Regions from separate parts of the Kushneria konosiri genome, predicted to be linked through region 1. Evidence: predicted binding sites of a transcription regulator. Region 1 holds the regulator's gene; each other region holds the start of a gene.
What was found. Region 1 encodes FNR, which switches genes on or off when oxygen is low (the NO sensors DNR and NnrR bind a similar motif). Its sites were predicted from a motif close to TTGATNTANATCAA; they were not measured.

Region 1 (4,178 bases):
CACCGCCGCCGCGAATTTTGGGCTTGTTGCGCAGATAAAAGGTGGTGGCGGCCTGCGGGTCCAGATCCCAGATCAGCACCCGCTGTCCGGCAAGGCTTGCTTGTGTGGCCAGATTGATGGCGGATGCCGTCTTGCCCACCCCTCCCTTGATACTGTAAAGCGCCAGCATCTGCATATCAGTGTTCCTGTTGATGGAGCCCGGGTCAGACCCGAAGTCTGTGTCGGCGTGATGACGGTTTGATGACAGGGCCTGCGCCATGGCATCGATGGCAGGGAGACTGTGTCATGATGGGGCATCACGGTGACAGCTGTTCAGGCAATAAAGGCGGTGACATGGAAGGCGATGTGACAGAAGAGACGCTTCACTGGTCGTGGGGGGGCATGAGCATCGAGGTCGGCGTAACCCGCCGTGGCCAGGGCCCGGAAGTATTGATACTGCCGGCGCTGTCGAGCATCTCGACGCGCCATGAAATGGATGCCCTGCAGACGAGGCTGGCCGAGCGATTTACCACGGTCTCGGTGGACTGGCCGGGCTTTGGCGACCGCCCGCGTCCTTTCCTGGAGGCCACGCCGGCCATGCTGACGGCCTTTATCGACTACCTGCTCGATGAGGTCATCTTCCTGCCCGAGATGATCGTCGCCGCCGGGCACGGGGCCGGGATGGTCATTCGCCATCTGGAGCAACACCCCGACGCCGCCGACCGACTGGTGCTGATCGCGCCGACCTGGCGTGGGCCGCTGCCCACCATGGCCGGCGAGCACAAGCCCTGGTTTGGGCATCTACGCACCTGGTTTGATCGCCCGGTCATTGGTGCCGGTATCTACCGGCTCAACGTCAGCAACTGGTTTTTGCGTCGTATGGCCGGCGAGCACGTCTATGAGACGCCGAACTGGCTGTCCGGCGAGCGACTGGCGGCCAAGCGCCGCGTGGCCCGCACGCCCGGTGCGCGTCATGGCTCGATCCGGTTCGTGACCGGCGCCGTGGACCCTTTCAGCCGCCGCGAGGCCTGTGTGGCGGCGCTCAAGGGCGCCAGTGCGCGCACGCTCCTGATCACCAGCGAGAAAATGCCGCCGCGCTCACGGGCCGAAATGCGCGCCATGGGGGCACTGCCTCGGGTTGATACCGTATCGCTGTCGCACGGGCGCCTGTCAGTACACGAGGAGTTTCCCGATGAGGTGGCCAGGGCCATTCTGGCATGGCTGGATATCCCACCGCAGTATGATTGAGCCCTGTCGCCGACCGGGCCCCGGGGTTACTCGCCCGGCGTGGAGTGATGAGAAATCATGGTCAGTGCCGACTGTGCCGAGCCGTCCTTATCGAGTGAAACGGCCTGGCACCCGGTGTATTCTTGGCCGGCTGACACCTCAAAAGAAGAAGAGCTTTCAGCTCTGGGAACATGATTTCAGGGGGTAATATGCTTATTGGTGATGTTCGCCTCAAGCGCGTCTACCAGCACTCGACCCATCAGGATGGGGCGCGCTGGCTGGTGGATCAGGTATGGCCTCGTGGCAAGCGCGAAGAGGAGCTGTCGGTCGAGCGGTGGTATCGCGCCGTGGCACCGTCTCGTCGACTGCGCCATGCCTGGGAAAGCGGGCGAATCGATCGCGCGACCTTTGAGCGTCGCTATCGTCTGGAGCTCAATCCGGGCGATCTCGAGCCGCTTCTGGATCAGGCGCGTCAGCGTCGACTGACGCTGGTCAGTGCCGTCCGTGACCTGGAAGGCTCGCATCTGCCGATTCTTCGTGAGGTCATTCTTGAAGCGCTGCGCGGTGAGGCCGTGGAGAGCGAGCCCGAAGCAGTGGCCGAGGCGCATTGAGTCCGGCGCCACACGAACAGCAAAACTCCCCGACTTGATCGGGGTGTTTTTTATTGTCTGCAGGGCGGTGAGAAAGCCTGCCCATAAAATCAGGCGCGACGGCGCTCATTGCAGCAGGGCGCGATAATGCCGGCGTGCTTCTTGAGCGCTGCCATATCCAGAATCTCTACGTGACGCCCCTGAATAGTGAGCAGCTCCTGCTGCTGAAAACGCCCCAGCACGCGGCTGATGGTTTCGATCGCAAGTCCGAGATAGGTACCGATATCGCTGCGTGACATTGGCAGTCGAAAGCGCTCGGCGCTATGGCCGCAGCGATCAAAGCGGATCGAGAGGTTATGAAAGAAGCTTGCCAGACGCTCATCGGCACTCTTGCTGGATAACAGGCGCATCAGGCGGCGATCATCGACAATTTCGCGGCTCATGCAGCGATAGAGCTGATGGCGAAGCTCCGGCAGATGCTCCGAGAGACTTTCCAGCCGCTTGAAGGGAATCTCGCAGACCGTGGTGCGCTCAAGCGCCGTTAGAAAACCGGGATGCACGGCACTGTCGATGCTGTCCAGCCCGACCAGTTCGCCGGGCAGGTAGAAGCTGGTGATCTGCTCTTCGCCATCGGTGTCGATGATGGTCTGCTTGAGGCTGCCGCTGCGCACGGCGTAGACATTTTCAAAGGCCTCACCCTGCATGTATAGGGTCTCTCCACGCGTCAGCGGCGCGCGCCGTCGTACGATCGTGTCGAACTGCTCAACATCGTCAAGAGACAGGGAAAGCGGCAGGCACAGTGAGCTGAGCGAGCAGGTCTGGCAGCGTGTCTGGTGAAGATGAGAGGAGGTCATCGGCCTGGCATTTTCCTTTGCGTGTGAGTGGTGTGCCGGGCGCTTTCGTGACAGGTCGTGCCCGCGTTCTGGTCCTTTGAGAGGCATTTGCCCCGTCGAACATGCCCTGTCCTCTAGAGAAGCCGTGAGAACTGCTGACGATGTTCGGTCGAAAGGTGGGCATCGAAGGCCATGGCCAGCTGACGGATCAGCAATCGTCCCATTGGGGTCACCATAAGCAAGTGCTTATCATATTCGATGAGACCGTCTCGCCGAAAGGTGGCAAGTCTTTCAAATACATTAGCGAAATAGTATGACGCCCTGATGCCAAAGTCGGCTTCGATGGCGTCAAAATCGAGTTGCATGTCACACATCAAACGATGAATCACGTGCCGGCGCAGTCGGTCATCCTCACTCAGGCGTACCCCGCGGCAGGTGGCCAGCCGTGGGTGGTCGATGGCCGTCTGCCAGGTCTCCAGTCGCGCGGTGTTCTGGGCATAGACGTCATCGACCTGGCTGATGGCCGACACCCCCAGGCCTATCAGGTCGCACTGCGCGTGGGTGGTGTACCCCTGAAAGTTACGCCGTAAATGACCCTCGCGTTGCGCGACGGCCAGGCTGTCATCGGGTCTTGCGAAGTGATCCATGCCGATATGGATGTAGCCGGCCTGTGTCAGCTTCTCGATCGTCATGCACTGAATGGCCAGGCGAGTGTCGGCATCCGGCAGGTCTGCGCGGTTGATGCGCCGCTGTGGCAAAAACCGTTCGGGCAGGTGGGCATAGTTGAAAACGCAGAGCCGGGCCGGTGCCATGTCGATTACCTGATCCAGAGTCTCGGCAAAACCTGTCACGCTCTGATGCGGCAGGCCATAGATCAGATCCAGACTCAGCGAGCGAAATCCCAGCCGGTAGGCCTCATCGATCAGGTTTTCGCTCAGTTCGCGTGGCTGGATCCGGTTAATGGCCTTCTGTACGCGAAGGTCCAGATCCTGCACGCCCAGGCTCAGGCGATTGAAGCCCAGCGACTGCAGATGACGCAGCGTATAAACGTTGGCCTCGCGAGGATCGATTTCGATGGCGAAATCGCGGTCAGGATGGTCGGAAAGATTGAAGTGCGTGCCCAGCTGATCCATCAGCCGGCTCATCTGGTCCAGATCGAGAAAGGTCGGTGTGCCGCCGCCCCAGTGCAGCTGCTCGACCCGTCGCCCGCCGTCGAGATGGCGCCTCATCAGGGTCATCTCCCGGGTCAGGCGGTCCAGATAGGGCTCGGCCATGGCGGTCTGACGAGTGGCAATGCGGTTACAGCCACAGTAAAAGCAGATGCGTCGGCAAAAGGGAATATGGACGTACAGCGATAGGTCTCGCGCGGTGGCGTTGCTGCGCTCAAGGGCCTGCGTCAGCTGTGTCGGGCCGAAGTGATCGGTAAAGGCGGTGGCCGGCGGATAGGACGTATAGCGGGGGCCCTGGCCGTCATGGCGCTTGAGCAGCTCGATATCCGGCGAGAACTGCGCATCAGGGAGAGCGGGTCGGGGAGCAGATGACAACATGA
Region 2 (4,178 bases), 550 kb from region 1:
CTCAGGAAAATGCCGGCCCGGCATGATTACGGCTCAGGCAGTTCCGCCCTCTCAAACACTGGAGTGCAGGGAAGCGCCATGGAAGCCATTACCCGAGTCTCGGTGCGCGTCGTGCAGCGCTACCTGCCCAGTGCCTTTGTGCTGGCCGTCATGCTGACAGCCATTGTTGTCATGCTCGGCATGGGCATTACCCGACAATCCCCCATCGAGATGGTGACGTACTGGGGAGATGGCTTTTCAGAGCTTTTCAAATTCGGCATGCAGATGACGCTGGTGCTTTTGACCGGCTATGTGCTGGCGCTGACGCCGGTGGTTCAGACTGCCCTGTCCGGGCTGACGCGGCGGGCCGGTTCGCCGCGTCAGGCGATCCTGCTGACCATCGTGGTCAGCTTTGTCTGCTACTACCTCAACTGGGGCTTCGGCATGGTGGCAGGCGCCATTCTGGCGCGAGAGATGGGTCAGCGGGTGGCGGGCATCCACTTCCCGCTGCTGGTCGCGGCGGCCTACGGCGGTGAGCTGGTACGCGGTCCGTCGTCGTCGATTCCACTGGTGATTGCCACACCCGGGCACTTCATGGAGGACGCCATTGGCATCGTGCCGGTATCGCAGACGCTTTATTCCGGCTGGAACATTGCCCTGACGCTTTTGCTGCTGGCGCTGCTGCTGGCCTTTTTCGCCCGTCAGAAACAGCCCGAGCACATCGTCACCCTGCAGATGACCGACCAGGCCGTCCCGGAGCCCGTGCCACCACCTGCGACCCATGACGGCACGCCCTCGGATCGCATCGAGCACAGCCGGCTGCCGACCCTGTTTCTGGGGGCCATGGCAGCGCTTTATCTGATCGCCCAGGCCGTTACCGGCAGCTTCAGCATTGACCTCAACACCGTGATCCTCTTTTTCCTGGCGCTGGGGCTGTTGCTCCATCGAAGCCCAAAGGCCTATCTGAGCGCGGCGGAAAAGGGCGTCAGCGCCGCCCGTGGCATTATCGTGCAGTTTCCGCTCTATGCCGGCATTGCGGGCATGATGACAGGCTCCGGTCTGGTCACGCATTTCTCGGAGGCCGTCATTTCACTGGCCACGCCGGCCACCTTCCCCATCCTGACCTTTCTGTGTGCCGGCATCGTCAATTTCTTCATTCCCTCCGGCGGCGGTCAGTGGGCCATCCAGGGGCCGATCATGATGGAGGCGGCTGCCGCCATTGGCGCGGACCCCGCCCAGACCATCATGGCCTTCACCTGGGGAGACGGCTGGACCAACCAGATCCAGCCCTTCTGGGCCCTGCCGCTGCTGGGCGTGGCAGGCCTCTCGGCACGCGATATCATGGGCTATCTCATTGTCTGGCTCGCCATCTCGGGGCTGGCCATCGGGGGCGTGTTTGCCGCACTGGCCCTGATGGGTTAAGCGCGATCGCCCGAACCATCGGGAACAACGCAAACGCAACAGCAGGCGCCTTCCGGTTTCAACCGACCTTGCCAGCCCCACAGGGGCTCTGACCGTCATCCGCTCTTTCACGCCCCCGCCAGTTCTCTATCGGGTGCGCCAGTCACTGTTTTACCGGCACAGGCCAGCATTGTCAGATCTCTTCCGGGGGATTTGACGTGCGTCAATAAATGAACAGCGTTCGCTTGTCACAATGGTGGCACGCCATTCAATGGATCGGGTCAGGCGATGATCGTCTGAGGGGAGCCCGAACCACACCGAAATATCTGTTCAGGGGAACCAGACACATGCGCGCGCTGCCGCTTATTTCCATTGCCGCACTGGCACTCGGCGCCACCATGGGCACCGCCCAGGCCGCTGAATCCACCTACGGTCAGGACGATTTTTTCACCCGTGCCGGCCTTGCCAAGGTGTCACCCAAGGATGACAACGGTGATTACGATTCACTCGGCGTGGACGAGGTCGACGTCGAGGATGGCCGTGGTTTCGCCATCACCTTCGGCTATCGCTTTCTCGACAAGTGGGGCGTGGAGCTGCTAGCGGCGCAGCGCTTCAAGCATGATTTCAATCTGGACGGCGATCACGGCGGCTCGGTCAAGCACCTGCCTCCGACCCTGACCCTGCAGTACTACCCGCTGGGCGGCACCGATGCCCGCGTGCAGCCCTATGTTGGCGCCGGGATCAACTACACCCGGTTCTCGGCGGAAAACGTCAATATCGAAGGCGCCAGCATGGACATGGAGAACTCCTGGGGCTGGGCCGGTCAGGTCGGTGTGGACCTCGTCCTCAACGATCACTGGGCCCTGAACGCCGCCGCCTGGTATCTGGATATCGATTCCAATGTAACGGCCAGCGCCGGGGGTGAAACCTACAAGACACATCTGGACATCAATCCGGTCGTCATCATGAGCGGCATCAGCTACCGCTTCTAAACCACCCGATGCCTTAACAATCACTACCCTTTTTGCACCGCACTCTCGACCGGTGCTGACCCGACGGTTTCGGCCTGCCGTCGGGTTTTTTTATCCCCTGGCACGGGCCTCAAACCTGCTCTGATCACCCGCAGTGATGGCGCACCTTCAGTGCCGACAGGCATCCGTGTCGGTCAGGGCTCGAAAACGCATGACGCTCGCGGTTAATATCGAGACCTCTGCTGCCGATCGGAACCTGCTCATGTCACTGTTCGCTGCCCTTGGCTTCTCCCTGCACCGGGCCCGGCGCCTGCGTGAGGCGTCCCTGCTGATGATGCTTTTGTGGCTGGCCGGCTGCGCCGGCAACCCGGAAATGCAGACCAGTGACATGATGGGGTCCATTTCCGAGCAGCAGGATCTCTCGATCGAGCGCGTGCTGGTGATGAACCATGCCCGTGACGCGCTGGGGACACCCTATCGCTATGGCGGCACCACGCCTGCGGGCCTGGACTGCAGCGGCCTGACCCAGACCAGCCTTCTGGCCGCCGGCATCGAGATCCCCCGCACTTCCCAGCAGCAGTTTGACGCGCTTGAGCGCATCGACCGCGCTCGCCCGGGCGATCTAATGTTTTTCGGTTCGGGGAACCGAGTGAGCCATGTCGGCATCTACATGGGCAATAATCAAATGATCCACGCGCCGGGCAGCGGTCGGCAGGTCAGCATTGCCCAACTGGGCAACCGCTACTGGCGCACTCACTATCGCGGCGCCGCAGCGCCGGCCCCCTGAGCGGACCGGCCCCTTACCCATCTGTCACGAAAGAGAGCCCTGCATGATCGACCCTACACGCTATCGGTGGCTGGCGGTGCCGGCCCTGTTGTTGACCCTGACCGCCTGCGATCAGACCGGTGATGATTCACAGGCCGGCGATCAGGGCAATGCCCGGGGCAGTGAGTCCTCCACGCCAGAGGCCGCCGGGGCTCAGGATCAACAACAGGATCTTTCCTCTACCTTCGTCGACCGTACGATCACCGACCCGAACTGCAAGGGCGACAACTGTGCCAGCGTTGAAGTGCACATGATCCAGTTCGACAGCGACCCGCAGCTTTCCAGCGATATCGAACGGCGCCTGGTCCGGATGGGCAGTCCGATCAGCGACTCGGTCGTGGCAGCAGAGGCTCTCCCCGCCACCGTGGAGGCCTATGCCGAAGATTTCTTCGATCAGAGCACCGAGGCCAATCAGGACTCGGACAATCCCCGGCCCTATAGCTCAACGCTGGAAGCAAAGGAGATCAGCCGCCACGATGATCTGCTGGTACTCGAACTGCAAAGCTATGTGATGACCGGTGGCGCCCACGGCATGCCGGGCACCCACTATATGGTGATCGATGAAAGGACCCATCAGGTCGTGACACTCGATGACATGCTCAAGGAAGGACAACAGCCCGCCTTCGAGGCGGCGCTGAAAAATGCCTGGCAGGACTGGCAGAACAACAGCGACGCGGGTAGGACGCTTGATCCCCTCAACTGGCCGTTCTCATCCAGTGACAACGCCGCACCGCTTGAGGACAGCATGGCCGTCACCTACGACGCCTACACGCTCGGGCCCTATGCCATCGGCCAGCCCACGCTGACCATTCCCTATAGCGCCTTGAGCGATATTCTAAAGCCGCGCTTCATCCCCGCCACTGATACCCAATCGGCTCAGTCGGCCCACTGAGCCGGTCACGACGGCCGGAGGTGTCATGTCACGCGAGCTTTTACAGCATCCCTTCATGAGCAGGGCAGCGCTTGAGCACTTCACCACCCCGGCGCTGATCAGGGCCATG
Region 3 (4,178 bases), 1.8 Mb from region 1:
GAAAAGCGCGATACAGGCCACGTCATTGCAGAAGAGGCGTTATTATCGGGATCAGGGGCTTGCCTGTACCATGGCCTTCGCTGTCATTTTGAGGTTTTGCTGGAGAACTGCATGGGACGTTCCTCTGATTCCCGCTCTGAACGGCCCGGTCATCACGGACGGGACAATCCACGGGCGACCGGGGCCGTGCGTTTGAGCGATGTCGCGGCGGCAGCCGGCGTGGCGGCCATGACCGTTTCGCGTGCGCTCAATCAGCCGGAGCTGGTCAGCGAGCGCACCCGAGAGCGGGTCCAGCGCGCCGTGATCGAGACCGGCTATGTGCCCAATCGTGTGGCCGGGGCGCTGGCTTCGAGTCGCAGCAAAATGGTAGCGGTACTGGTGCCAACCGTGGCGCATTCGCTGTTTGCCGATGTGGTGCAGTCAATTACCGACACGCTGGCGCTTGAGGGCTATCAGGTCCTGCTGGGACTGACCGGCTATCAGATGCAGGAGGAGGCTGCAGTGGTCGACACCGTACTGAGTCGACGGCCGGATGCGGTGGTCGTGGCCGGTACCCGTCACTCGGAGACAACGCGAGCCCGCCTCAATGCGGCGCGCATTCCGGTGGTCGAAATCTGGGACATGAGTGATGACCCGCTCGATATGCTGATCGGCTTTTCCCATCACGCGGTCGGGGCGGCAGTGGCCGACTATCTGCTGGGCTGCGGCTATCGACGCTTCGGGCAGGCCATGGCCGATGATCCACGCTCTCATCAGCGTGCCGATGGCTTCAACGAGCGCATTCAAAAAGCGCAGGAGGGGCGTCCTGATGCCGGGATACAGGTCACGACCTGCTGGGCAGACCTCCCGGCAAGCCTTGCAGGCGGCCGCGCCGCAGCAGCGTCACTGCTTGAAGAGATGCCCGATTGCGAAGCGATTGTCTGCGGTTCGGACACCCTGGCCATGGGGGTCATGGCCGAGGCACAAAGCCGTGGCATGGCCATCCCGGAAACCCTGGCCGTGATGGGCTTTGGCGACATGAGCTTTGCCGCCGCCACCTGGCCGGCACTGAGCACGGTACGAATTGACGGGGCCGAAATCGGGCGACTGACCGCCGAGCATCTGCTCGGGCGTTTCAACGCTCCCAGCCCTGCGCCGGTGCGCGACGTGCTTGATGTGGGCTTTGAAATCATGGCGCGCCAGACCACGCTCGCCACAGGACGCCAGACAAATTGAGATAACCCAAGGGTGTCTTTTGCCGTAACGGCACCTTTCGACCCTGGACTTTGGTGCTGGTTGACACGTGACCTGATATAACGCGCAATGATAGCGCTAACATCGATGGACCATCGTTCTGGACTGGTCCACGTGCCTTCGGAGTCCCCATGCCCTTTGATGCCATCTCCTCGATTACCTTCTCCCATGTTCTGCTGCCGCTGGCCACGCCCATCAGTGATGCCAAGGTGCTGACCGGTCGGCAAAAGCCGATGACCGAAGTCTCTTTTTTGTTTGCCGAGATCACCACACGCGATGGACACACCGGCATCGGTTTCAGCTACTCCAAGCGCGCCGGGGGGTATGCCCAGTATGCCCACGCCTGCGAAATTGCACCGGCCATCATCGGTGAAGACCCCAACGACATTGACAGGCTGTGGCAAAAGCTGGTCTGGGCCGGCGCATCGGTCGGGCGGGGCGGGGTGTCGACCCAGGCGATAGCAGCCGTCGATATCGGCCTGTGGGATCTCAAGGCCAAACGTGCCGGTCTGCCGCTGGCCAAGCTGATCGGGGCCCATCGTGATTCGGTGCAGTGCTACAACACCTCCGGCGGCTTTTTGCATACGCCGATCGAGGAGGTGCTCAAAAACGCCACGCACTCGCTGGAAAGCGGGATCGCCGGTATCAAGATCAAGGTCGGTCAGCCCGACATGCGTATCGATCTTGAGCGCGTAGCCGCCGTCCGTGCCCATATCGGTGACAATGTGCCGCTCATGGTGGACGCCAACCAGCAGTGGGACCGCGCCAGCGCCCTGCGCTTTGGCCGTGCGATGGAAAAATACGAACTGGTCTGGATCGAGGAGCCCCTGGATGCCCACGACGCCGAAGGTCACGCCGCGCTTGCCGCCGCGCTTGATACACCGATCGCGACCGGTGAAATGCTCTCAAGCGTCGCCGAGCACATGACACTCATCGAGCACAGCAGTGCCGATATCATTCAGCCCGATGCGCCGCGCATTGGCGGGATTACCCAGTTTCTGAAGCTGGCCACGATGGCGTCTCGGGCCGGCCTGCAGCTGGCGCCGCACTTTGCCATGGAAATTCATCTGCATCTGGCCGCGGCCTATCCTACCGAGCCGTGGGTCGAGCATTTCGACTGGCTGGCACCGCTATTCAACGAGACGCTTGAAACCCGCGATGGCCGCATGATCGTACCGGACCGCCCGGGGCTGGGTATCACCCTGACCGAGCAGGCGCGACAGTGGACGGTCAATCATCAGACCTTTAGCGCCTGACAAGTTGATCGAAGGGCTGTCTATGCCCTTCGTATAATGGCTTTAAAAGTATGATGTATGACAAAGTGACTGCCAACGCTCCACCCCGCGGCGGGGCAGGCCAATCCAGAGGACCCATCATGACGTTTTCACGAGCTGACGTTGCACGTGCTGCAGGCGATGGCCTGCTTTCCTTCCCGGTGACGGACTTTGACAGCGCCGGTCAATTCGATGCCGAGAGCTATCGCAAGCGGATTGCCTGGTTGCTCGAGTATGAAATCTCCACGCTGTTTGTGGCCGGCGGTACGGGCGAATTCTTCAATCTGGGCCTTGAGGAGTTCGCAAAAGTCGTGAAGGTCGCCGTGGAAGAGACCGCGGGTCGTGTGCCCGTCATCGCCAGTGCCGGCCAGAGCATCACCATGGCCAAGGCTCACGCCGCCGCTGCTGAAGCCGCCGGTGCCGATGGCATCCTTCTGATGCCGCCCTATCTGACCGAGTGCTCCCAGGAAGGTATCGTCGAGTACGCCGCCGAAATCTGTGAATCCACCAGCATCAACGTCATCTATTACAACCGGGCCAACGGTGCGCTGGAAGCGCCGGCCGTGAAGGCACTGGCCGATCGCTGCCCCAACCTGATCGGTCTCAAGGATGGGCGCGGCGATATCCAGTCGCTCAACACCATCATCAAGACGGTCGGTGATCGCCTGATCTACATCGGTGGGGTACCGACCGCCGAGATCTTTGCCGAGGCCTATCTCTCCATCGGCGTGAATACCTACTCCTCGGCGGTGTTCAATTTTGTGCCCGAGATGGCGGTGCATTTCTACAAGTCGCTGCGTGCCGGTGACCACGAGACCGTGGCGCGTCTGACGAATGACTTTTTCATTCCCTTCATTGCCATGCGCGACAAGTGTCGTGGTTATGCGGTCAGTCTGGTGAAGGCCGGGGCTGCTCAGGTGGGCTATCCGGCGGGCAACGTGCGTGCTCCGCTGACCATGCCCAGTGCCGAGGAAGTCGAACAGCTCAAGATGCTGATCGAGCGTGTACGTTAACCATTCAGGAATGTCCTTGCGCGCAGGTCAGCGCCTGTGTCGACGGACGGGGAGATCGACAACATGAAAATCTTACTGAGTGCATTCGGGGCCGCCACGATACTGGCCAGCAGCATGGCCATGGCCGCCGATTACCCTTCCAAAAACATCGAGTTCATCGTGCCGTGGTCGGCCGGTGGCGGTGCCGATAACGTGGTGCGTGCGCTTCAGCCCTCTCTCGAGAAGGCCCTCGGCGCGACCATCGTGGTGCGCAACCTGTCAGGTGGCGGCGGGGCGGTCGGCTTCTCAAGAGCGGTGGCCTCCAAACCCGATGGTTACACCGTGACCATTCCGACCAATGCGACCTTCACACTGGAAGGTCTGGGCAATGTGGCCTTTACGAAAGACGATTTTGATTACATCGCACGCGTGCTGGTCGAGCCCTATGTGATGGCCGTGCGCAAAAACGATGCCTGGCAGGATCTGGACAGTCTGAGCAGTGACCTCAAGGCCAGCGGCAAGCCGCTGCGCATCGGTGCCTCCGGTGTGGGCTCCTCCACGCATATCGTCTCGCTGATGCTGGGTGAGGCGCTGGGGCTCAATATCGAGGTCATTCCGTTTGACAGCGGTTCTGCCGCCGTGTCCGCCGCAATGGGTGGCCATATCGATGGCGTGGTAC

Region 2: the regulator FNR is predicted to act here: its motif matches at 1,594-1,607, upstream of B9G99_RS05130 (OmpW/AlkL family protein).
Region 3: the regulator FNR is predicted to act here: its motif matches at 2,540-2,553, upstream of kdgD (5-dehydro-4-deoxyglucarate dehydratase).

What each region holds. Positions count from the first base shown of each region.
Region 1 covers NZ_CP021323.1:1,646,258-1,650,435, forward strand. The annotation lists gene B9G99_RS07675 (ParA family protein) at 1-175, opposite strand, end outside; gene B9G99_RS07680 (alpha/beta fold hydrolase) at 286-1,227, shown strand; gene B9G99_RS07685 (DUF488 domain-containing protein) at 1,416-1,817, shown strand; gene fnr (fumarate/nitrate reduction transcriptional regulator Fnr) at 1,907-2,650, opposite strand; gene hemN (oxygen-independent coproporphyrinogen III oxidase) at 2,764-4,176, opposite strand.
Region 2 covers NZ_CP021323.1:1,094,150-1,098,327, forward strand. The annotation lists gene B9G99_RS05125 (short-chain fatty acid transporter) at 79-1,401, shown strand; gene B9G99_RS05130 (OmpW/AlkL family protein) at 1,728-2,372, shown strand; gene B9G99_RS05135 (C40 family peptidase) at 2,563-3,138, shown strand; gene B9G99_RS05140 (DUF3298 and DUF4163 domain-containing protein) at 3,182-4,069, shown strand; gene B9G99_RS05145 (lyase family protein) at 4,095-4,178, shown strand, end outside.
Region 3 covers NZ_CP021323.1:3,429,087-3,433,264, reverse strand. The annotation lists gene B9G99_RS15925 (LacI family DNA-binding transcriptional regulator) at 112-1,215, shown strand; gene B9G99_RS15920 (L-talarate/galactarate dehydratase) at 1,365-2,489, shown strand; gene kdgD (5-dehydro-4-deoxyglucarate dehydratase) at 2,609-3,520, shown strand; gene B9G99_RS15910 (Bug family tripartite tricarboxylate transporter substrate binding protein) at 3,584-4,178, shown strand, end outside.